Regions from separate parts of the Marinomonas vaga genome, predicted to be linked through region 3. Evidence: predicted binding sites of a transcription regulator. Region 3 holds the regulator's gene; each other region holds the start of a gene.
The links. The regulator sigma-54, encoded in region 3, starts transcription at its own class of promoters, with help from an activator protein. The targets are predictions, from matches to a motif close to TGGCACNNNNNTTGCTNT.
Positions count from the first base shown of each region.

Region 1 (6,144 bases), 650 kb from region 3:
TTTCGCTAAGGAAACCGTATCCCGGGTGGATGGCTTGGGCGCCGCATTGTTTGGCAATGCGCAAAATGTTGTCGACGTTTAAGTAGGTGTCGCTGGCAGCCCCTTCTCCCAGAGAATAGGCTTCGTCGGCCAGTTTTACATGACGACTTTTGGCATCGGATTCGGCATACACGGCTACAGCCTTGATGTTCATACGCTGTAGGGTGCGGATAATTCGGGCAGCGATTGCTCCACGGTTAGCAATTAAAACAGTGTGAAACATTTTTCAACCTTCACCGGGTCGTCCCGGTTTTTGAAAATATGACAGTGGCCGTCCACTGAAATGACAAGAGGAGTCGGTTGTTTGGTTAAGCTTCCCAGACTAATACGTCGATTGGTGTTGGGTTGTAGCCATTACAAGGGTTGTTAAGCTGTGGACAGTTGGAGATCAAGACGATCAAATCCATTTCTGCTTTCATTTCTACGTACTTGCCCGGAGCAGAAATACCGTCTTCAAAGGTGAGTCCACCGGCCTCAGTGACCGGCACATTCATGAAGAAGTTGATGTTGTGGCTGATGTCACGTTTGTCTAAGCCAAATTTTGGGTTTTCTGAGATGGCCAGCATCCAGCTGTCACGGCAGGCATGCATACAGCGTTTTTCTAGGTCGTAACGAACCGTATTACTCTCGGTGGCACAGGCGCCCCCTAGGGTATCGTGTCGGCCACACGTATCGGCAACGATTTCCAACATGATGTTGTTTTCATTGGAGCGAAGCTGGGAGCCAGCTGTGAGGTATACATTGCCTTGCTCTCGAATCGTGTCCGTGGCGCTGTAGCGTTCAGCTGGGTTGTGGGCGTTGTAAAACAAGGTGTCTGCAGCTTGGTTTCCTTCTAAATCCACAAAGCGAAACGTGGCCCCCGCGGGAACATAACGTATGAAGTAATCACCCGCGTCGACAGTGTATTTTTGGTTGGCTTTTTCTGGTAATCGTTGACTTTCTTTAATCATGGGTTAGGCCTCCATTCCGAAATGGTACAAAGCGTTATTGGCGAAGCCCCGTTGGTTTTCTGGGCGGGAGTTTTTGCATAAGTCGTCGTCAGTTACGGGTGCGGCTTTTTCAAGTAGCAGTTTTACGGGCTTACGGGGATAGCTGTCCGCTTGGCTGAGAGGATGAGGGCAGGTATGCAGCATCACTAAGGTGTCCATTTCAAAACGTAGGGTGATTTCACTGCCTGCTGGGCTGTGATCTGGCACTAATGCCATGTTGCCCTCGGCGTCTGTTTGCACCTTGCTGAAAAGGTTTAGGTTGGCGGTGATATCCGCTTGCGTGAGACCGTATTTCGCCATCTCCACTAACATGGCATCGTGGCCGTTTTGCATCCAGCCATTGTGATCGCTCTGATAGTCACGGCTGCCCCATTGGGCTGCGATATGAGAAGCGTGGCTATTACCACTGACTGTTTCATGCCAGCCTAATGAATCCTTAATAATGGAGGCAAAAATTCGCCCCATGTCTGAATAAAGGCAGTGCCCTTGCGTTAACTTAAAGGTGTGTTGTCCTTTTAAAGTATCTGGGGCGTTGTAGCGCTCTAGTAGGTTTTCTGGGTTGTAAAACACCATGCCAACATTGGCGCCACCTTCAAGGTCTGTGAGGGTTATTTGTGTCCCGCGACGAACGCGAAGTGACCAATGGCTGGCCGGTGGAATAATGGTTTCATAATGTGTCATAAGACGGTCTCCGTTTGCTCAGTCGCCATGCTGTCAGGGCGAATCTGATCGGTGATTTCTTGGTAAAGGCTGTCCTGCGTTTCACCCACAGGCAGGTCGTAAGTGATGGAAGCACCGTAAGCGTTGGGGGCATGTGGATCGTGACGTAATTTGTCAAACACCCATAAACGTGTGCCAAGGTAAAAGCCTTCTTTCAGGTCATGGGTCACCATGAAGATGGTGAGTTTGTGCTTTTTCCAAAGGTCTAGGATAAGGCGGTGCATGTCAGCGCGGATGCCCGGGTCCAAGGCGCCAAATGGCTCATCGAGCAGCAAGATACGTGGCTTGCAAATCACCGCTTGGGCGATAGCAAGGCGTTGCTTCATGCCACCAGAAAGTTCGTGGGGGTAACGATTAAGTGCATGGCTGAGTCCTACCTGAGTCAATACTTCCGTTGCTTCATCCTTGGCTTGTTGCTTTTCTTTGCCAAACAAATAGCCACTGAGGGAGGCTTTTTGAAAGCCTTTCGCCGCAACGACGTTTTCCAGTACGGTCATGTGAGGGAACACCGAGTACTGTTGAAACACAATCCCGCGATCTGGTCCCGGCTCGTTGGGCATGGCTTGGCCATTGAGCAAGAGCTCCCCAGATGAAGCTTGTTCCGTGCCTAGAATCATTTTCAAAAAGGTGCTTTTACCGCAGCCGGATGCACCAACTAGCGTGACAAATTCTCCTTCTTGCACTTGAATGTTGACCCGTTCCAAGATGATGTCTTGGCCGTATTGTTTGCCGACATTGCGGGCTTCAATAAATGGCTGGCTCATGATTTGCTCTCCGCATTCCAAGGGTAAAGTCGGGTGTTGAGCGCACTGAGTAGGTAATCAATCAAAAAGGCGAGCAGAGTAATCCAAGCCACATAGGGAAGGATCACATCCATGGACATGTAACGTCTTACCAAAAAGATCCGATAGCCTAAGCCATCAGTCGATGAAATGGCTTCCGCCGCGATGAGAAACAACCAACCGGAACCTAAAGACAAACGCACGGCATCGATCAGCTTAGGCATCACTTGAGGAAGCAATACACGGATTAAGATCTGCGGAGTGCTGGCGCCCAAGGTCTGAGCTTTTACCAATTGTTCGCTTGGGATCTCTTGAGTACGTCGCTGGATATCACGTGCGATAAAAGGCGCAACACCAATGGCAATTAAGGTGATTTTTGAGGCTTCCCCAAGGCCGATGACGATAAATAGAATCGGCAAAATAGCCAGTGGTGGAATCAGTGAAATCACGGTCAGTAACGGCGCTAAGCTGGCGTACAATACTGGCAAAGCGCCTGTCAGCAAGCCTAGGCATAAGCCAAAAACCGCGGCGATGCCGACCCCTGCAAATAATCTCAGCAAGCTACTTAGGGTATCCTGCCAGAACACCAATTCCCCTGTGCGTCGGCTAGGCTCAAACGCCAAACGGTACATGGCGTCACCCATTTGAGTGAAAGAGGGCAATAGCTTATCGCTTGGATTGATGGCCAAGCGCGCATCCGAACTCAGCATGTAAATCACAATAAGCAATGCGAAGGGCAATAAGCCGAGCAATACTTGGTTTGCTGAGGAGGGGGTATAGTTAATCAGTTTTTTCATACATGCGTCTTCATGTGAAGGTTCTTAGGAACGTGCTGCTCAAAGTATGAGCAGCACGCCTGAGAGCATTACAGTTGACCGTCTGCGGCCATTTGCATGTAGGTGTTGTCAAAACGCAACTTGATGTTGTTTGGGTCACCGTAGATGCCAGCAGGCATTTCGATTCCCACGATGTCAGCACTTGGCGCCCCTTCTCCTAATAAACCGTGTTCAAAGGAAAACTCTGCAACATGGGTCATGGTGTCCACGAGTTTAGGGCTATTAACCAGTTCTAGGGCTGCGGCTGGGGTGTAATACATGTGAGTTTTCGCTAACTGAGCGTCATAGCCTGCTAGGTCTGTCTCAGCGGCTTCAGCCATCAAGGTGCGTACTTCTTTTGCGCTGTCGCTGTCCCCGGACATCTCAGCCATGATTTCAAACCAAGCGCCTGTTAAAGCTTTACCCAAGGCTGGGTTGGCTTTTAAGGTCTCAGTATTAACGATCAGGCCATCGATGATTTCACCTGGAATCATAGAAGAATCAAACACACTGTGGGTTTTAGGCATGGAGAGAATTTCGCTGACCAGAGGATTCCAGGTAACGGTTGCTGTGACATCACCGGAGCCAAATACAGAAACTAGATCGGCGTCAGAGGTGTTAACCACTTGCACATCACGTTCGCTCATTCCAACTGTTTCTAAGCCACGGGCTAGCAAGTAGTGGGAAACGCTGTATTCCACTAAGTTTACGTCTTGTCCTTTAATGTCAGACAACTCGTCTTTATTCATTAGAATGATGGCATCGTTACCATCAGAGTAGTCCCCTGCGATCAGGACTGTGCTGTCTACTCCACCGACGGCCGGGATGGTCAAAGCATCCATTTGCGCCATGGTGCAAGCGTCAAACTGACCGGCTGTGTACTGGTTCATGGATTCCACATAGTCATTGATCTGTACGACTTCAATGTTGATATCGTATTTGTCAGCCCATTTATCAATGATGCCGGATTGATTGGCGTAGGCCCAAGGCATCCAACCAGCGTAAATCGACCAACAGACTTTAAAATCATCTTGAGCAAGTGTTTGGGAAGAAGCGAGGAGAGCAAACAGTAGAGCGGGTACTTTTTTCGTTTGGAATTTCATAGGAAGTCACCTTTTCAGTTTGTTTAATTACACATGGAGTACCCTTGGCAATATCGCCATGTGGTCTCCCGGGCTTTTATCCCGCCGTGTAACCTTGCAACTTCCAAGGTCGAAAGCTCTCGGACCAGACACATCAAACATGATGTCGGAACCCTAGCTCTCTATTTTGATTAAATTGTGATGTCCGACTTTCCAAGGGTACGAACACTTAGACGTTAAAGCACTTTGCGTGCCAAGCTAAATGAAAACCTGTTATTTAAAAAGAGAATTAAACCTAAACTAGAGTGACTTAATTTTTAAAAAAGTCATTTAAAAACAGTTGTTTAATAACGTTTTCTATTGGTCTGATTTTTTATGAAAAATAATAATATTAAATTAATGCTAGCCCTAGTGATTAGGTTTAACTTTGAAACGGATTATGCCTCTTAAAAACTAAAAATGTTGTGTTTAAGTGCATCTGCTTTAGTTTGGTGCGGTATAAAAAATGAATTGGCTAGGCGTGGGCTCGAATGAATTGAGCAGATTAGTATGGACTTATCGCCTCTAAAAAGGTGTAATTGACTGTATATTTAACCAGTATTAGTTGGGTGTCGTCCGTGAGTGATCGAAAAATTATTCATATTGATATGGATGCTTTTTACGCGTCGGTCGAAATGCGTGATGAACCCAGTTACCGCAACATTCCCCTAGCGGTTGGGGGCAGTGAAACCCAACGGGGCGTGATCAGCACCTGCAATTATGAAGCCCGTAAATTTGGTGTGCGCTCTGCTATGGCGACAGGATTGGCTAGGAAGCTTTGCCCGCACCTGAAGGTCGTCCCAGGGCGGATGCAGGTGTACAAAGACATTTCTCGGCAAATTCGGGCTATTTTCGAGCGTTATACCCAGCTGATTGAACCCTTATCACTCGATGAAGCCTATCTGGATGTGACGGACTGTACTCTTCATAGAGGATCCGCCACTTTAATTGCTCAAGCCATTAGAGAAGACATCCGTAATGAATTGAATCTGACCGCCTCCGCAGGCGTGGCGCCTATTAAGTTTCTCGCCAAGGTCGCTTCAGACATGAACAAACCCGATGGTCAGTTTGTAATCCCGCCAGATAGGATGCAAAGCATTATTGATTCTCTGCCTCTTGAGAAGATTCCAGGGGTCGGCAAGGTCAGTTTAAAAAAGTTAAACGATGCAGGCTTTTATGTGTGTGCCGATATTCGTCAAACCGATCATATGCAGCTGATCCGTCGCTTTGGTCGTCTTGGCGAATCCTTGTGGAATCGAAGCCATGGCTTAGACACTAGAGCGGTAACGCCCCACCGTGAACGCAAATCTGTCGGTGTGGAGCGCACCTTCTCCGCCAACATCAGTGCTTTTGAGGATTGTTGGGCTGTGATCGAGCAGCGGTTATTCCCTGAGCTGGAAGTGCGTTTAAAAAAAGTGCCACCAGAGCGGTTAATTGCCAAACAAGGCATAAAAATTAAATTCGCGGATTTTCAATTAACCACCATTGAATACACCCGTGGTCGATTGGAATTACAGGCATTTCGTGAGTTATTAAAAGAAGTGTTAAAACGCCAAAATGGCCGTGAAATTAGGCTAATTGGCTTACATGTTATGCTCAAACCTGCTTTAGAAGCACGACAGTTATTGTTGGATTTTTAGGCATAGAGTTTACTTTCTTCAATTTTAAAGCTTGAGGC
Region 1 is NZ_AP043903.1:233,765-239,908, reverse strand. Features, by position in the region: gene uca (urea carboxylase) at 1-262, opposite strand, end outside; gene ACZ5DR_RS01135 (urea amidolyase associated protein UAAP2) at 348-989, opposite strand; gene ACZ5DR_RS01130 (urea amidolyase associated protein UAAP1) at 993-1,709, opposite strand; gene ACZ5DR_RS01125 (ABC transporter ATP-binding protein) at 1,706-2,512, opposite strand; gene ACZ5DR_RS01120 (ABC transporter permease) at 2,509-3,327, opposite strand; gene ACZ5DR_RS01115 (putative urea ABC transporter substrate-binding protein) at 3,396-4,448, opposite strand; guanidine-I (ykkC/yxkD leader) riboswitch at 4,512-4,616, opposite strand; gene dinB (DNA polymerase IV) at 5,045-6,106, shown strand.
Region 1: the regulator sigma-54 is predicted to act here: its motif matches at 4,666-4,683, upstream of ACZ5DR_RS01115 (putative urea ABC transporter substrate-binding protein).

Region 2 (6,144 bases), 1.6 Mb from region 3:
GATAGGCCCGCGCAGACAGCTTAAGTCGATCGAGTGCCTGTTGCATAAAAACCTTATCGCTATCATTGAGGGCGCAGATGCGTTCCAGTTCACGGCCACTCAACAAAGCATTTTGGCACCCTTGTCGGGCCCGTTGTCGAGTAACTGCGGCTTCTACCCGTTGACGAATGGAATCACTGGCCTCTCCTAATTCTTGTTCGTTGACGAGCACATCCGTGGGTAGCGGGGGGACTTCCACATGCAAATCAATGCGGTCTAAAAAAGGCGCCGACAGTTTTTTCAGGTATTTCTGACTGGCGGAGGATTGGTAGTATTCTTGGCCTCCACTGTAGGCTTCATTGCTAGCGTTCATGGCAGCCACCAACTGAAAACGGGCGGGGTAAGAGACTTGTCCACGGGCTCTAGAAAGGTGCACCTCGCCATTCTCTAATGGCTCACGCAGCACTTCCAACACCTTGCGATCAAACTCGGGTAATTCGTCTAAGAAGAGTACGCCACGATGGCTCAAAGAGGCTTCTCCAGGCTTAGGCACTGATCCTCCGCCCACTAAAGCCACCGCGGAGCTGGAATGGTGGGGGCTGCGAAAAGGCCGCTCTGACCAATGCCAGTCGATCCCCATTTTGCGCCCAGAGACGGATTGCACCGCCGCTACTTCTAAGGCTTCCGATTCAATCATTCTTGGCATGATGCCTGGCAATCGTGACGCCAGCATGGTCTTGCCGGTTCCCGGAGGGCCAATGAACAGTAAATTATGAGCCCCGGCAGCGGCGACTTCGAGGGCCCGCCGCGCTTGGTATTGGCCTTTTACATCCGCCATATCTCGCAGGTGTTGAACAGGCACTTCTGCTCTTGGCACAGCAGAACATAATTCCAGTTTCGATAACCCCAGCAAGGCCGCCGTGACTTGGGTCAGATGGTGTGCATGGTAGATTTTATGCTCGACTAATCCTGCTTCGTTTGCATTTTCCGATGGACAGACCATTTTGCGTCCCGCAGCCTTAGCTGCCATGGCAGAAGGCAGGACGCCGGGAACCCCACGTAAATCCCCTGCGAGTGCCAGCTCCCCCACAAATTCATATTCGCCGAGTTGGCACTCAGCTAACTGTCCGGAAGCTTTTAAAATACTGATGGCAATCGCAAGATCGTAGCGCCCCCCTTCTTTGGGCAAGTCCGCTGGCGCTAGGTTGATCGTGATCCGTCGTAAGGGAAATTCAAACTGGCTGTTGATAATGGCGCTGCGCACACGATCTTTCGATTCACGTACAGCGGCTTCGGGCAAGCCTACAATATTGAGAGACGGTAAGCCGTTGGAAATATGCGTTTCCACGGTAACGAGAGGCGCCGAAACCCCCACACGGGCACGGCTGTATACAGTTGCTAAGCTCATACTCACTCCTTGAAATGGCTAAACAATCTAATTATCCCTAGGTCACGTATTACATATAGGAGGATCTATATGAAAAAACTCAACCCAAACAAGCTACTACTCTCAAAGTGGACGTCCGCTGTTCCAAAAAATAAAGAGAAGCATTTTATTGTGACCGAACTCATCAGAGATGAAGATGAGATCGTCACTGAAGTGGTGCTCGAAGCCGTATATAACAAGAACACCTACCCAATGCCTTGGCAGACCTTGCAACAAGATCAATGGTTACAAGGCTGGAAATAACCTTTACTTGTCTTCTGTAGCTTCCAGCTCCGCTAGACGCGCTTCCAATTGGACAAGTTTCTCACGGTACTTTTGCAGCATCTCCGCTTGCACCTCAAACTCTTCTCGAGTGACAAGGTCCATTTTGGTTAAGGTGTTTTTAGCCACTTGATGCAGTTGTGCTTGGATTTCTTCTGCTGGCAGCTTACCTAGGGTGCTGGCAGCTTGTTCAAGTCCAGTGCCCAGTTGCTTTATAAATTGATCAATCATACTGACCTCTTGGTTTGATTCCTGTTCTCTTCATTATAAGAGTCCAACTTAAGAATGTCTGTACACAATTATGCCCCATAATCGCACTCCTCAAACGCATCCTTTAAGTGCACAACCCGAATCAAAGCCAACACAAAGACCCTAAAAAAAACCATAAACGCCCAATAGGGGCGCAGTTTTATTCACTAAAAAATCTGTAATAACAAACAAATAACACTGCAAATCACAATTTAGACCAGCCTATTACGCCATAATGCACCAAAATTGAACAACCGCACCAGCACCACTCTTTGCAAACTCCTTACAGTGAATGAGCAAAAAAAGAGGTCTAAACTTGCAAGCCCTTTAATAGCAAGGGATTAGCAGGTTTTATCGGTCTTTTCTTTAACATGGCACACTCCTTGTATAGTTCTAAACACCTGCGACACGACAATAAGCCAGACTTAATTAAGGAGACTGTAGGTATGAAGCTTATCACTGCCATCATCAAGCCATTCAAACTGGATGATGTTCGCGAAGCACTTTCTGAAATCGGTGTACAAGGTATTACCGTGACAGAAGTTAAAGGCTTTGGACGTCAAAAAGGTCACACAGAACTATACCGCGGTGCGGAATACGTTGTGGACTTTCTACCAAAAGTAAAAATCGAGCTAGCCATTGCAGACGACATGGCTGACCAGGTTGTTGAAGCCATCTCTAACGCTGCCAACACTGGCAAAATCGGCGACGGTAAAATCTTCATCGTTAATCTTGAGCAAGCGGTTCGTATTCGTACCGGCGAGACTGGGGAAGACGCGGTTTAATTACTGCTCGAATCTTACAAGCCTTTAGGGGGGCGAAACATGCAAGATCAAATTTTTCACTTACAATATGCCATGGACACCTTTTACTTCTTGGTGTGTGGCGCACTAGTTATGTGGATGGCAGCCGGCTTCGCAATGTTAGAAGCAGGCCTTGTACGTGCTAAAAACACAACTGAAATCCTAACTAAGAACGTCGCGCTTTTTGCGATCTCTTGTATCATGTACTTGGTTTGCGGTTACGCAATCATGTACGGCGGCACTTGGTTCCTTTCTGGTATTCAAGACGTAGACGTAGCGTCTACGCTATCTGACTTCGCTGGCCGTGAAGGTGGCTTCGAAGGCGGTTCTATTTACTCTGGCGCTTCTGACTTCTTCTTCCAGGTAGTATTCGTTGCAACAGCAATGTCTATTGTATCTGGTGCAGTTGCTGAGCGTATGAAGCTTTGGGCTTTCCTAACTTTCGCAGTGGTAATGACTGGTGTTATTTACCCACTAGAAGGTTCTTGGACTTGGGGTGGTGCAGACGTATTCGGCATGTACAACCTAGGCGACATGGGCTTCTCTGACTTCGCAGGTTCAGGCATCGTACACATGGCCGGTGCTGCAGCAGCACTTGCAGGTGTTCTAGTACTTGGCGCTCGTAAAGGCAAATACGGCCCTAACGGCGAAGTACGTGCGATCCCAGGTGCAAACCTACCTCTAGCCACTTTGGGTACATTCATCCTTTGGTTGGGTTGGTTCGGTTTCAACGGCGGTTCTGTTCTAAAACTTGGCGATATCGCTAACGCTAACTCTGTTGCAATGGTGTTCCTAAACACTAACGCTGCAGCAGCAGGTGGTGCAGTAGGCGCATTGATCCTAGCACGTATCCTATTCGGCAAAGCAGATCTAACAATGCTTCTAAACGGCGCTTTGGCTGGTCTTGTTGCCATCACTGCTGAGCCTTCTACTCCTTCCGCTCTTGGCGCTACGCTAATCGGTGTTGTAGGTGGTCTGATCGTTGTGGTTTCTATCCTGACTCTAGACAAACTAAAAATCGACGATCCAGTGGGCGCTATCTCTGTACACGGTGTTGTAGGTCTTTGGGGTCTTCTAGCAGTACCTCTAACGAACGACGGCGCTTCTTTCGGTGGCCAGATCGCTGGTGCTCTAACAATCTTCGTATGGGTATTCGTAGCAAGCTTGGTTGTTTGGTTGGTTATCAAAGCAATCATGGGTGTTCGTGTTACTGAAGAAGAAGAGTACGAAGGTGTTGATATCTCTGAATGTGGTATGGAAGCATACCCAGAGTTCAAAAAATAATCTCTAACGATTATTAACTCTTCTAGGAAACCCTCGCCTCGGCGGGGGTTTTCTTATTTGCATCACATCTAATCTGCAAAACCCGCCAAGAAGTGCGATATAGTACCCACATCACTGCAATCTATTTTGGAGCTCCCATGTTGGAAGATCTACACCTTAAGATCCGTAACTTAACACTTGATGACTACCCACAAGTCAAAGCCCTCATGGATCGCGTCTATCATGACATTGGCGGTTCATGGCCAAAAAACACGATTCGCAAACTCATCAAGGATCTACCAGACGGCCAAATCTGTCTGGTTGACCACGACCAAATCGTGGGTATCGCCCTGTCTGTTAAAGTGAACTACCAGCGCTTTAGCAACCCCCATACCTACGACGATCTAGTGGACCAGCGTGAGCGTATTTACCATGATGAAAATGGCGACGCCCTTTATGGTTTGGACGTACTGATCGACCCAGAGTACCGAGGTTACCGTCTTGGTCGACGCTTGTACGAAGCTCGCAAAGAGTTATGTCGTCAAGAAAACCTGATCGCCATTTTGGCTGGTGGCCGCATTCCAAATTACTACCAGCATGCGGATGAAATGAGTCCAGCAGAATACTTAGAAGCGGTGGACAAACGTCGTATCTACGATCCGATCCTTACGTTCCAATTATCGAATGACTTCCAAGTCACTCGTTTGCTAACTAAATACTTACCGGAAGACGAAAAGTCCCGTGGTTACGCAACGCTGCTCGAGTGGAAAAACATCTTCTACGAACCAGAGACCACTGTACTTGAGTACCGCAAAACGCAAGTGCGTATCGGTGCCGTACAATGGCAAATGCGTGAAGTGGGCAGCGTAGAAGAGTTACTGAAACAAGTGGAATACTTCATTGATGCATTGTCCAGCTATAAGAGTGACTTCGCCCTATTTCCCGAATTCTTCAATGCGCCATTGATGGGCTTAGCGCCGGATCAAACCAACCAGACCGAAGCCATCCGCTTTTTAGCCTCCTTCACGGAGCGCTTTGTGAGCGAAATGTCACAGCTGGCAGTGAGTTACAACATCAACGTCATTACCGGCTCCATGCCAGTGGTTGAAGACGACATCATGTACAACGTCAGCTACCTATGTCGTCGCGATGGCACCATCGAAGAACAACGCAAGATCCACATTACGCCACATGAACGCCGTGACTGGGTCATCGAAGGCGGTTACGAAGTACGTGTGTGGGACACGGACGCAGGCCGCATCGGTATCCTAATTTGTTACGATGTGGAATTCCCAGAGCTTGCCCGCCATCTTGCATCCCAAGATATGGATATTCTGTTCGTGCCTTTCTGGACAGATACGAAGAACGGCTACCTGCGCGTGCGCAGCTGTGCTCAAGCTCGCGCCATTGAAAACGAATGCTATGTGGTCATCTGTGGTAGCTGTGGTAACTTGCCGCAAGTGGAAAATCTGGACGTTCAGTACTCACAAGCTGCGGTATTCTCCCCGTCAGATTTCTCCTTCCCACATGATGCTGTCATGGCGGAAACCACACCCAACACAGAGATGCTAATGTTCTCTGATTTGGACTTGGACAAGCTCAAACTGGTTCGCAGCGAGGGGTCTGTAAACAATCTAAAAGACCGTCGTTTGGACCTTTACAGCATTGATTGGAAAACCCAATAAGCCAAAGCCTGTGATACCATACTGATCATCTGGTGAGACAACTCAACGGCCGCTGGCACCACCAGCGGCCGTTTGTATTTTTAAGGAAGGAAGACCCATGGCCAAAGCCAAAACCGCCTTTGTCTGTAATGAATGTGGCGCCGACTATGCTAAGTGGCAAGGCCAGTGCCAAGCCTGTGGCGCATGGAACACCCTGCAAGAATTTAAAGTCAGTAGCAGTAAAACTTCTGCTCGGGTCGCTGCCAGCCAAGACACCCGTCGTCAGGGATACGCGGGCGCAACAACCGGCATTCAAGACTTATCGGAAGTCGACTTGGGGGATGTTCCCCGCTTTAGCTCTGGCGCCAGTGAATTTGACCGAGTGCTGGGGGGCGGCTTAGTGCCTGGAGGCGTGGTGCTCATTGGTGGTCACCCTGGAGCGGGTAAAAGTACCCTGCTATTGCAAACCATGTGCTGG
Region 2 is NZ_AP043903.1:1,788,232-1,794,375, reverse strand. Features, by position in the region: gene ACZ5DR_RS08275 (YifB family Mg chelatase-like AAA ATPase) at 1-1,387, opposite strand, end outside; gene ACZ5DR_RS08270 (TIGR02450 family Trp-rich protein) at 1,457-1,669, shown strand; gene ACZ5DR_RS08265 (accessory factor UbiK family protein) at 1,673-1,918, opposite strand; gene glnK (P-II family nitrogen regulator) at 2,383-2,721, shown strand; gene ACZ5DR_RS08255 (ammonium transporter) at 2,761-4,023, shown strand; gene ACZ5DR_RS08250 (GNAT family N-acetyltransferase) at 4,161-5,687, shown strand; gene radA (DNA repair protein RadA) at 5,785-6,144, shown strand, end outside.
Region 2: the regulator sigma-54 is predicted to act here: its motif matches at 2,309-2,326, upstream of glnK (P-II family nitrogen regulator).

Region 3 (6,144 bases):
CTAGTCATGAGCTCAGACAAATTTATTGAGCATGCTGCACTGGTCGCCGAAAAACTCAACGTAAGCCCCATAATTATTGGCGTAACACTCGTAGCTCTAGGCACTTCCGCTCCTGAAATGGTGGTTTCCGCTATAGCGGCTATCGATAATGCACCAGGCATTGCCATTGGTAATGTTATCGGCTCTAACGTTGCCAACATCGGATTAGTTTTTGGGGCAACTTTATTACTTGCAGCAATACCTATTAATAGCAGCCTGACAAAAAAGGAAATTCCGCTGTTTTTAGGAATTACAGTTCTTGCTGGGGTATTGATGTATGATGGCGCACTAGACATTTTGGACGGAACCTTGCTTGTCGCTGGTTTTGCTATCACCTTATTTTTCTTGTTGAAAGGCTCTAAAGACATAGAAGATGAGTTGACTGGCGATCTACCGGAAGACGACGGCAGTCCTGTCATCAAATCCCTTGCTATCGCCCTAGTTGGCTTAATCGTACTGATCGCCAGCTCAAAACTTCTGGTATGGGGAGCAATTGGGATTGCGACATCTCTTGGAGTATCAGATTTAATCATTGGCTTAACCATTGTAGCGATTGGTACTAGCCTGCCTGAACTCGCTGCATCAATAACCAGCGTAAAAAAAGGCCATCACGATATCGCCATCGGCAACATATTAGGCTCCAATATTTTTAACCTAGCTACCGTTTTACCATTACCTGCCTTATTAGCGCCTGGAGCACTTGAAAACAGCATCATGAGTCGGGATTATTGGTGGATGTTCGGACTGTCTGTCATTTTTGCATTATCGGTGTTCGTGTTTAACAAACATCACGGCCGCAGTATCCCCAAGTGGATGGCATTCCCTTTACTGGGCGCATACGGCACCTACATGTATTCATTAGTTTAATCTGGAAGTAAATGTGGCCATCAAATACATACTAGAACGCAAACGCTTAATAGGTGTTGCCTGCATACTCATTGTATTCGTTTTGATTTTCATACTCGGCAATAAACCTTCTTTATATCTAATTGAGGAGCAAAAGCTAGTCAGCTCTCCCGATTACTTTTTAGAAAACGTGACCACCAAAACGTATGCCGTAAATGGCAACCTAGTTGAAGAAGTTGCAGCGAATACAGCTAATCACTACAACGCTTCTAAAGAAACCTTGCTGATTCGACCAGTGATCACACGCACCGAGCCAGGGGCAACCACTATTGCACAAGCTGAGAATGGTGCCATTAATGACTCTTCGAAAAATTTCACGCTCAATGGAGATGCTTCTGTTGTTCGTACCAGTTCTGACAATAAAAATGTTAAAATTGAAGCACAAACGATTACTTATGATGATTCAAGCCAGCTGATCACAGGTAAAGCACAAGCAAAACTCAGTAGCGCTCAGATAAATACATCTTCTGACATCATCATTCACAACCTAAAAGAAGAAACAACGTCCCTCGATGGCGGTGTAGTAGGTACTTATGAACCAGAAAAAAATTAAGCTAATTTCAACCCTTGCCATAATACTTTCAGTGCCTGCCTATGCACTACCTGATGATCAATCTCAACCGATCAGCGTAGAGGCAGACAAGGCCACCTTTGATCAAAAAAGTGGCGTTGCAACCTATAAGGGTAATGTTATCGCAACCCAAGGCAGCATTCGGATCGTGGCTGAAAGCTTAATCATAAATACCAACACTGCCACGAGTGCTTTTCAGTCTCTCCATGCAACAGGAACTCCATCGGAATTCTCACAAGTACTTGATGAAGCTGGCACACTGCTTAAAGCAACAGGAAACACTCTTGATTACGACACCTCAGCGGGTGAGCTAGAAATTCATAAAAACGGCTTCCTAAAACGTGGTGACAACGAAATCGCGGCGGATTACATACATTACTACATGGAGACCGATGTTTTTAACGCCGAGAATCGTGGTTCAGGCCGCGTAAACATGACCCTACAGCCAGCCACCGAGCAGTAGCATCAAGGATAAACAGCATGGCTATTTTAGAAGCGAAGCACCTCGCAAAAAGCTACAAGAAAAGACAAGTAGTAAAAGACGTTTCTCTTGACGTGAGCACGGGGCAAGCCGTGGGCCTACTGGGGCCAAATGGTGCAGGAAAGACCACTTGTTTTTACATGATTGTCGGCATGGTCACCAACGACCAAGGGGGCATATATATTGATGGGGAAGACATCACCCAAGATGCCATGCATACTCGCGCTCAAAAAGGGGTCGGCTATTTGCCTCAAGAGGCTTCAATATTTCGAAAGATGAGCGTAGAAGATAATATCTCTGCTATCTTAGAGACGCGCAAGGAGCTATCGAAAGCTGAGCGTAAAGAAAAGCTAGAAAGCTTACTAGAAGAGTTTCATGTCACGCACATCCGTAAAAATTTAGGTATGGCGTTATCAGGTGGCGAACGACGCCGAGTTGAGATCGCTCGAGCATTGGCCATGAACCCTAAGTTTATCCTGCTTGACGAACCCTTTGCTGGCGTCGACCCTATTTCAGTAGGTGACATCAAGCAAATCATCCGCCACTTGCAAAATAGCGGTATCGGCGTACTTATTACAGACCACAATGTGCGAGAGACCCTAGATATCTGTGACAAAGCATACATTGTAGGCAATGGGCATATTATTGCCTCTGGCTCCGCTGAGACCATAATAAACAATGAGCAAGTCAAGAAAATTTATCTGGGCGACGACTTCCGCCTGTAAGCCCCTTATTTTTCCCATCAAAAGGGAGTAGTATGCATAACTCATTCCAAAATTCTAATTTTAAAAGAGTTGCGCTATGAAGCAGTCTTTGCAACTTAAAATCGGTCAGCAGTTAACAATGACACCTCAGCTACAGCAAGCAATCAAATTGCTGCAGCTGTCAACGCTCGACCTACAACAAGAAATACATGACTTCTTGGAGTCCAATCCTTTACTAGAGTTAGACGAGGAAGAAAACTTCAACCATGACGCTGAGGCAAAAGTTGCCGAAGCGGCTTCGACAGTAGAGAACATTGACTCCAACCAAGAGTCTTCAGAGGACTCCCGTGTCGAGTCAGAATGGACGGAAAGCATCCCAAATGAACTTTCCATTGATAGTAACTGGGATGACACCTACCAGAACTCAGCAGCGGCGTCTGACAGCCCAGCCTTCGAGGGCGAACAAGATCTAGACAGTCGAAATGCACTATCAGAAGACATTCAAGACCACCTAATCTGGCAACTCAATCTGACTCACATGTCCGATAAGGATATTGAGATCGCTTACGCCATCATAGACAGCGTACAGCCAGACGGCTACCTTTCAGCGACCCTTGAAGAAATTTTCACAGGACTAACAAAGGAACTGGAAGATTTAGAATTCGATGAAGTAGAAGCCGTTCAACACCGGTTGCAACGCTTTGACCCCGTGGGCGTGTGTTCTCAAGATTTACGGGAATGTCTATTAGTACAATTGGAAGCTTACAAAGATCATCCTCTCTATCGCAGCACCCATCTAGTTGTGGATCAACACCTTGGACTGTTAGGCAACAGAGACTACACTCAACTAACACGCAAAACCAAGCTCAAAGAAGACGCCTTAAAAGAAGTCATCGGTTTAATCCAACAGCTTAACCCACGCCCTGGATCCCTCGTTGATACCAGTGATACTGACTACGTAATCCCGGACGTAAGTGTTAAAAAGCATAAGGGTGTATGGCAGGTTGAACTTAACAATGATGCCCTACCGCCCGTAAAAATTAATGAAACTTACTCTGCAATGCTAGCCACATCGAAGTCCAATGATGATGTGTCTTATATCCGTAACTCTTTACAAGAAGCCAAGTGGTTTTTAAAAAGCCTGCAAAGCCGTAACGAGACCTTACTGAAAGTTGCCAGCTGCATCGTCTCTCGCCAAGTGGAATTCTTCGAAATTGGTGAGGAAGCCATGAAACCTATGGTGTTGCATGATGTCGCAGAAGAAGTAGGAATGCACGAGTCAACCATATCTCGAGTGACGACACAAAAGTACATGCATACACCCCGAGGCATATTTGAGCTGAAATACTTTTTCTCAAGCCATGTGAACACAGCATCCGGTGGCGAGTGCTCGTCAACAGCCATACGGGCCATGATTAAGAAGCTGGTTGCAGATGAACCAGCCAAAAAACCGCTTAGCGACAACAAACTCGCAACTATTTTAGCTGACCAAGGTATCCAAGTTGCCCGAAGAACTGTTGCGAAATACCGCGAAGCGATGAATATTCCACCATCTAACGAACGTAAACGTCTCATTTAAAGGTTTTTAACATGTCCGTCAAAAACTTAGTGAAGCCAGAATTAGTCTTTGCGAAAGAAAGCACCACAAGCAAAAAGCGCCTTCTTGAGCAAATATCAGAAGCCATCAGCTCACGCTTACACTGTAATGCTGAAGAAGTGTACGATGCATTACTCGGCCGAGAGAAACTTGGAAGCACAGGCATCGGAAATGGCATCGCCATCCCCCATTGCCGCCTAGAACAAGCCAGCCATGCCACCATAGTATTAATGTCTTTGGATACCCCCATTGACTTTGATTCCATTGATCGCAAGCCCGTTGACTTAATCTTTGCTTTAATTGTGCCGCCACACCAATGTGATGACCATCTAGCGACCTTGGCACAGATTGCTGAGTTGGCTCAATCAAGCGAGAAACTGGACACTCTCCGCGCTCAAACTAATAATGGTGACCTGCAGAACGCATTCGAACCATTAACGTAAGGACACAGCATGCTAGAGCAATCTATAGAGATAATTAATAAGCTTGGTCTGCATGCTCGAGCAGCAGGCAAACTAGTTGAGACCACTTCGCAATTTTCGTCTGACGTAACCATTGAGAAAGAAGGCCGAAACGTGGATGGCAAAAGCATTATGGCAATGATGATGCTAGCTGCAGCAAAAGGCACCACCATCAAGGTAAAAGTTAATGGTTCAGACGAAGAAGCTGCCATGGCAGCCATCATAGAGCTTATTAATAACCGCTTTGATGAAGGCGAATAACAGCAACTATGAGCAGTGAGCAAACCACCCTTGAACATTTGCAGGCCGTATCTGACTCTTTAGAGACAGGCGCCACCATGCAAATACGCTACCTTCTGAATGGCGCATTACCCGCTCAGGATGTTGCTCGCTTATTAGAATCCAGCCCCCCCAAAGAACGTAAACTTCTTTGGGAGCTTATTGACCACAAAAACCAAGGTGAAGTCCTCCAGTATGTAACCGAAGAAATCAGTATCCAGTTTATGAAATCCATGGATACAGAACGACTTCTAGCGGTTTCTGAACACTTTGATAACGACGATTTAGCCGACATACTTCAACAACTACCAGAAACATTGGTAAAAGAAGTACTGGCTTCCATGACGGCACAAAATCGTGCACGCATGGAAGCACTCCTCAGCTATTCAGAGGACTCAGCCGGCGGCCTGATGAACACGGACACCATCACCATACGTCCGAACATCACCGTCGACATAGCATTTCGATTTTTACGCCGTCATAACGAGTTACCAGAAATGACCGACAGCCTCTTGGTGGTCAGTCGTTCTGATCGCTTTTTAGGCATTTTACCCCTAACGAAACTACTGGTTGCTGATCCTGAAGCCAAGGTCCGTGACATCATGGAAACAGATTGTGACGTTATCTATGCCGACCAATCCGCTGCCGAAGTCGCTCAACTGTTTGAAAAAATGGACCTAGTGTCGGCCCCCGTCCTTGACCCGGATTCCAAGAAACTACTTGGCCGTATCACCATCGATGACGTGGTAGATGTCATTCGTGATGAAGCAGAGCACTCTATGCTTTCTATGGCAGGTCTTGATGATGACGAGGATACCTTTGCCCCCATCATGCAGACCACAAAACGTCGCGCGGTATGGCTTGGGATTAACCTAGTAACGGCCTTCACCGCATCTTATGTGATCGGCTTATTTCAAGACACCCTAGACAAGGTCGTCGCCCTGGCCATATTAATGCCAATCGTAGCCAGCATGGGAGGCATTGCTGGCTCCCAGGTACTCACCCTAGTAATTCGAGGTATTGCCCTAAACCAAATTGGTGGCAGCAATGCTAGATGGCTTTTAAACCGAGAGATTATTGTTGGCTTGATCAATGGCTTGCTGTGG
Region 3 is NZ_AP043903.1:3,361,818-3,367,961, forward strand. Features, by position in the region: gene ACZ5DR_RS15885 (calcium/sodium antiporter) at 1-906, shown strand, start outside; gene lptC (LPS export ABC transporter periplasmic protein LptC) at 920-1,498, shown strand; gene lptA (lipopolysaccharide transport periplasmic protein LptA) at 1,479-1,979, shown strand; gene lptB (LPS export ABC transporter ATP-binding protein) at 1,997-2,722, shown strand; gene ACZ5DR_RS15905 (RNA polymerase factor sigma-54) at 2,799-4,280, shown strand; gene ACZ5DR_RS15910 (PTS sugar transporter subunit IIA) at 4,292-4,741, shown strand; gene ACZ5DR_RS15915 (HPr family phosphocarrier protein) at 4,751-5,020, shown strand; gene mgtE (magnesium transporter) at 5,029-6,144, shown strand, end outside.

Region 4 (6,144 bases), 640 kb from region 3:
ATTTACGAGACTAGGCGTTTAATTGAAGAGCATGCTGCAACCCGTATTTGTGTGGAGGGCATTCCAGTACCTGAAAAGATGATGGAGCTACACCATGCTATGGTGGAATGCTATGAAGCGAAAAAAGAGGATCTTAGGGCGGTAGACTTCTACAAACATATCTTTATGGATATTGGGTTTCATGGAGCAATGGTGGAGGCCATTGGCAATCCGGTACTGCTGGAAATGTACGAGGCCATGCAAAATAGAAAGATACAAGTGGCTTATACGGCGTTAAGTATGGACCCTGAACGCATTCACACCATTATCGAAGAGCATACGGAAATCGTAGAGGCTCTTTCAGATCGAGATGTCACCAGAGTGGTCGCAGCCTTGGAGCAGCATTTAAAACCTATCGATAGCATTATCTCTCGATTACCTGCTTAGCAGTTAAACGGTTGTAGTCGTTTAATTGTCTGAATTGCTGTGAGTAATAAAAGAAAGAAGCTTTATTGGCACTTCAAGTAACTCCTCTGGTCCATGGGGAATACTGGAGTCAAAGGATAATGAGTCCCCCTTTTCCAAATGATAAAGCTTATTACCATGGCGATACATGATTTCACCTTCTAATAAATAAATGAACTCTTGCCCAGCGTGGGAAAACGTCGGGAAGATTTCGCTCGCATCATCCATTGTAATTAAAAAGGGTTCCACCAATTGAGTTTCGCCTCTGGTGTAATTGAGTAGGTGATAGGTATGGCCTTTTTCGGTGCCACGTCTAACCACCTCCATACCTTGGCCAGATTTTGTATGTTGGGCACCGCCTTCTGGGCGGTCGTAGTCCGCAAATAATTGAGAGATAGATAAGCCAATGGCGTCGCAAAGTCGTCCAAGTGTATCGAGACTTGTGGAAACTTGAGCGTTCTCTATTTTGCTCACCATTCCTTGGCTTAACTTAGCGATACGAGCCACGTCAGCGATCTTGAGGTCTTGGGCAATGCGCTTACGCTTCACTTGCATGGCGATATAGTCTTCGAGCCTTAGGCGAGGTGATCCGACACGTTCTTGGCTAATTTCGCCTTCTTTTAGTGCCTTGATGTGCCTTGATGGTGCGCTATTCGTCATTTTATGACCCTCTAAGTTCGATATTTTCATTGTATCAGCTTATTGAGATTAAGGTTATCGCCTTCAAAGCCTGATTATATTCACTTCAGGAAAAAAATATAACTGTCAGTGCGTATTTGGCAAGAAGTTTGCTTTACTATTAAGAATATTAATTTCCTTGTGGGAAATCTTGTTCTCCATTAACATGGCGCCAAGTCTTCCATAAGTTGCGCAAATTAACTTAGGAGTAATGCAATGCAATCTAATGAAGTCACAAGTTTTTTAGAGTCAAATCAAATCAAATATGTGCTTGCCCAGTTTGTTGACATTCACGGTGTCGCTAAGACTAAGTCAGTTCCAGCCAAGAACATTTTTGATGTGGTTGAAAAGGGGGCTGGCTTTGCGGGTTTTGCCGTTGCAGGTCTTGCTATGGAGCCTCACGGTCCAGACTTCCTTGCTCGTGGTGACCTTTCTACTTTAAGCATTGTGCCTTGGCAGCCTGGCTATGCACGCCTTGTGTGTGATGGTTATGTTAATAATGCACCACACCCTTACTGTTCACGTGTGGTACTTAAAAATCAGCTTCAACGCTTAGAAGACAAAGGTTGGACTCTGAATACAGGTCTAGAGCCGGAGTTTTATTTGTTCAAAAAAGGCACCGACGGAGAGCTACTTCCTGTTGATGATTCCGATACTCTTGCAAAACCCTGTTATGACTATAAAGGGTTATCCCGTTCTCGAGAGTTTCTAGAGCGTTTGGTTGAAGCATTACAAGCGGTAGATTTTGATGTGTACCAAATCGACCACGAAGACGCTAATGGCCAGTTTGAAATTAACTACACCTATGGCGATGCCTTGGAGTCTGCGGATCGTTTTACCTTTGTGCGCATGGCAGCGGGTGAAATCGCAAACGATATGGGAATTATCTGTTCTTTTATGCCAAAACCCGCAGCAGATAAAACCGGAAATGGCATGCACTTCCATTTATCTATTACCGATGACTCGGGCAAAAACCTGTTTGGTGATGACAGTGATAAGCATGGCATGGGGCTGTCTAAAATGGCCTATCACTTTACCGCAGGCATCTTGGCCCACGCTAAAGCCATTTGTGCTTTTGCGGCACCAACCGTGAACTCTTACAAACGCCTTGTTGTTGGCGGTAACAGCTCGGGTGCGACTTGGGCTCCAGCTTATGAGTGTTACGGCGATAATAACCGTTCTGCTTTGGTGCGAGTGCCATACGGTCGTTTGGAATTCCGTCTACCTGATTCAGGCTGTAACCCCTACCTAGTTCACGCTGCATTGATTGCGGCAGGGTTAGACGGTATTGAGCGTGAGCTTGATCCAGGTGAACCAATGAACATCAATCTGTATGACTTATCCCTCGAAGAGATTATTGCGAAAAACATCTCGATCCTACCTCAGAGTCTGGGGGCTGCTCTTGATGAATTAGAGAAAGATTCCATTTTTGTTGAAGCAATGGGCAGCGACATTGTCGCCGAGTTTTTAAAAGTTAAGCGAGCTGAGTGGGGCGAATACCTACGCCATGTGTCTGACTGGGAAGTTAAGAAGTACTCAGAGTTTTTCTAAGCGCTATTTGTTAGCAAATACTTAATTAAATAGAGGTTTCTACCATGTGTGGAATAGTCGGTCTTTATCTAAAAAACGATAAATATGAAAGTAAGTTAGGTGAGCTTTTTGAGCCAATGCTGATCGCCATGACAGATCGTGGCCCAGATAGCGCAGGTTTTGCCATTTATGGGGATGATGTGTCAGAGGATTGGGTCAAGCTGACGCTTCGTCATCCAAGTGACACCTTTAATTGGGCTGGATTCACCGATCAACTTGCCACGGCTTTGGCATGTGAAGCGGATTGGATGCAGAACTCTAACGTTGCTGTGCTGAAAGTAAAAGCAGCGGAGTCGACGGTTCGCGAGTGGATTACGGCAAATGCTGAGGGCGTACTGGTGCTTAGTGCTGGCCAGTCAATTGAGATTTTGAAAGAAGTGGGTTTGCCGGAAAACATCGCTTCTAAATTTAATTTGAGCGGTATGAAGGGGAGCCACATTATTGGTCATACCCGTATGGCAACAGAATCTGCCGTCACGATGGAAGGTAGCCATCCGTTTTCTACTGGCTCCGACCTGTGTTTGGTGCATAACGGATCTTTGTCAAACCACAACCGTTTACGTGACAAGCTAAAGCGTGAAGGTATCACCTTTGAAACGGAAAACGACTCAGAAGTGGCAGCTGGTTATTTAACTTGGCGTCTAAATAACGGTGATACGTTAAAAGGTGCTTTGGAAAACGCTCTTAAAGACCTAGATGGCTTTTTCACTTTCACTATTGGTACCAAAGATGGTTTTGCTGTCATGCGTGACCCGATTGCTTGTAAACCAGCTGTGCTAGCGGAAACAGAAGATTATGTTGCTATGGCTTCAGAGTACCAAGCACTTGCATCGTTACCTGGCATTGAAAACGCCAAAGTTTGGGAACCAGAGCCAGCGACATTCTATATCTGGGAACGTAAGTAGTAGGGGAACACCATGAAAAAATTTGATTTAGCTAACAACAGCATTCGTGAACTTAACCAAGCTCTACATGCGCAACAGACGTCGCTCACTGAAAAAGAATGGAGCGTGGCCAACCCTAAGGGTGAGCATAATATTGCCGTGGGCCTTGATGCAGATTTGCACGTGGATATTCATGGTCATGCTGGTTATTTTTGTGCTGGTATGAATAAAACGGCTAGCGTAACGATCCACGGTAATGCGGGGCAAGGCCTAGCGGAAAACATGATGTCAGGCGTCGTTCGAGTGAAAGGCGATGCTTCTCAAGCTGCTGGTGCAACAGCCCAAGGTGGTCTACTGGTCATCGAAGGTAACGCTGGTGCTCGCTGTGGTATTTCCATGAAAGGTGTCGACATCGTGGTGAAAGGCAGTGTGGGCCACATGAGCTGTTTCATGGGCCAATCAGGCTCTCTAGTAGTATGTGGCGATGCGGGTGAAGCTTTGGGGGATTCTCTCTACGAAGTACATATTTATGTTAAAGGCGAAGTGAAGTCATTGGGTGCAGATTGCATTCAAAAAGAAATGCGTCCTGAGCACCTTGAGGAGCTTAGTGGACTCTTGGCGAAGGCTGGCGTGGACGAAGACCCAGCGGCCTTTAAGCGCTACGGCTCAGCACGTCAACTTTATACATTCAAAGTTGATAACGCGTCTGCATACTAAATTTGAGAGGTTAGAATCATGAGTAATGAATCCAAATACAACGCAAGCCTAAGAGAGTCTGCAACCTTTGACCGTGCCACTATGGCAGAGATCCGCCGAGCTGCGGACACTGGTATCTATGACATTCGTGGCTTTGGCGCGAAGCGTAAAGTCCCTCACTTTGATGACCTGCTTTTCTTGGGCGCGAGTATGTCTCGCTACCCATTAGAAGGCTATCGTGAGACCTGTAATACATCGGTTGTGTTAGGTGATCGATTTGCGAAGAACCCCATTAAATTGGACATCCCTGTCACGATTGCGGGGATGAGTTTCGGTGCTTTGTCTGCAAATGCTAAAGAAGCTCTAGGCCGAGGTGCTTCGATTGCGGGCACATCTACGACCACAGGGGATGGTGGTATGACACCGGAAGAGCGTGGTCAGTCTAAAAAGCTTGTTTACCAATACTTACCATCTCGCTACGGCATGAATCCTGACGATCTGCGTAAGGCGGATGCGATTGAGGTCGTATTAGGTCAAGGTGCCAAGCCTGGCGGTGGCGGTATGTTGCTAGGGCAGAAGATCACTGATCGTGTCGCTAAGATGCGAAACCTACCGAAAGGCATCGATCAGCGTTCTGCGTGTCGTCATCCAGATTGGACAGGTCCTGATGACTTGGCGATTAAAATTCAAGAGTTACGTGAGATCACTGATTGGCAGGTGCCGATTTACATCAAAGTAGGTGCTACGCGAACTTACTACGATGTGAAGCTTGCTGTAAAAGCGGGTGCGGACGTGATTGTAGTTGATGGTATGCAAGGTGGTACCGCAGCGACACAGGACGTGTTCATTGAGCATGTTGGTATTCCGACAATGGCGGCCATTCCACAAGCGGTTCAAGCGCTGCAAGAAATGGGCATGCATCGCAAAGTACAGTTGATCGTATCTGGTGGTATTCGTAACGGTGCCGATGTTGCCAAGTGTATGGCTCTTGGTGCGGACGCTGTTGCAATTGGTACGGCTGCCTTAGTTGCATTGGGCTGTAATGACCCGAAATGGGAAGAAGACTACCAAAAAATAGGTTCTGCGGCTGGCTTTTATGATGATTATCAAGAAGGTAAGGATCCAGCAGGCATTTCAACGCAAGACCCTGATTTAATGAAGCGTCTTGACCCTGTTGCTGCCGGTAATCGCTTGGCGAATTATCTGCGAGTTTTGACCCTAGAGGCGCAAACTTTAGCCCGTGCCTGTGGTAAGAACGACCTTCGTAACTTAGAGCCAGAAGACTTAGTTGCTTTAAATGTCGAAGCCGCAGCTATGGCGCGTGTGCCATTAGCAGGTACGACATGGATCCCTGGACAGCAATATTAATTGCTGAATCCCCCTTGGGAAGTTAGCCACGCTATATGCGTGGCTTTTTTTTGCGTAAGAACTGTGCAAGCAATGATCTAAATCGGTGCCTGAGAACCCAGGATCAAATACCCCAGTGAAAACCCCGTTCAGATATCAAAGTTAATAAAAAAAACACTTATTTTTCAATATTTTAGAAAAGTATGGCCTGAAAGTTGTAATAGCACTATCAGGAAATAAATTTTCCCTCTAGTGATTCATATTAATTTGCTTGGAGATAGTTGTTTATGGGAAACATGGTGATTGAGGTCAGTTACGCACTGGATACCTTTTACTTTTTAATGTGTACCGCTTTGGTGATGTGGATGGCCGCAGGCTTTGCCATGCTAGAAGCAGGTTTAGTACGTGGTAAGAATACTGTCGAGATTCTAAACAAGAACGCCTTGCTCTATGGCATCGCTTGCTTTGTTTACTTATTAGTGGGCTACAACGTGATGTATCCAGG
Region 4 is NZ_AP043903.1:227,548-233,691, reverse strand. Features, by position in the region: gene ACZ5DR_RS01105 (FCD domain-containing protein) at 52-426, shown strand; gene ACZ5DR_RS01100 (helix-turn-helix domain-containing protein) at 448-1,104, opposite strand; gene glnT (type III glutamate--ammonia ligase) at 1,339-2,673, shown strand; gene ACZ5DR_RS01090 (class II glutamine amidotransferase) at 2,718-3,617, shown strand; gene ACZ5DR_RS01085 (GltB/FmdC/FwdC-like GXGXG domain-containing protein) at 3,630-4,313, shown strand; gene ACZ5DR_RS01080 (FMN-binding glutamate synthase family protein) at 4,332-5,660, shown strand; gene ACZ5DR_RS01075 (ammonium transporter) at 5,927-6,144, shown strand, end outside.
Region 4: the regulator sigma-54 is predicted to act here: its motif matches at 1,222-1,239, upstream of glnT (type III glutamate--ammonia ligase).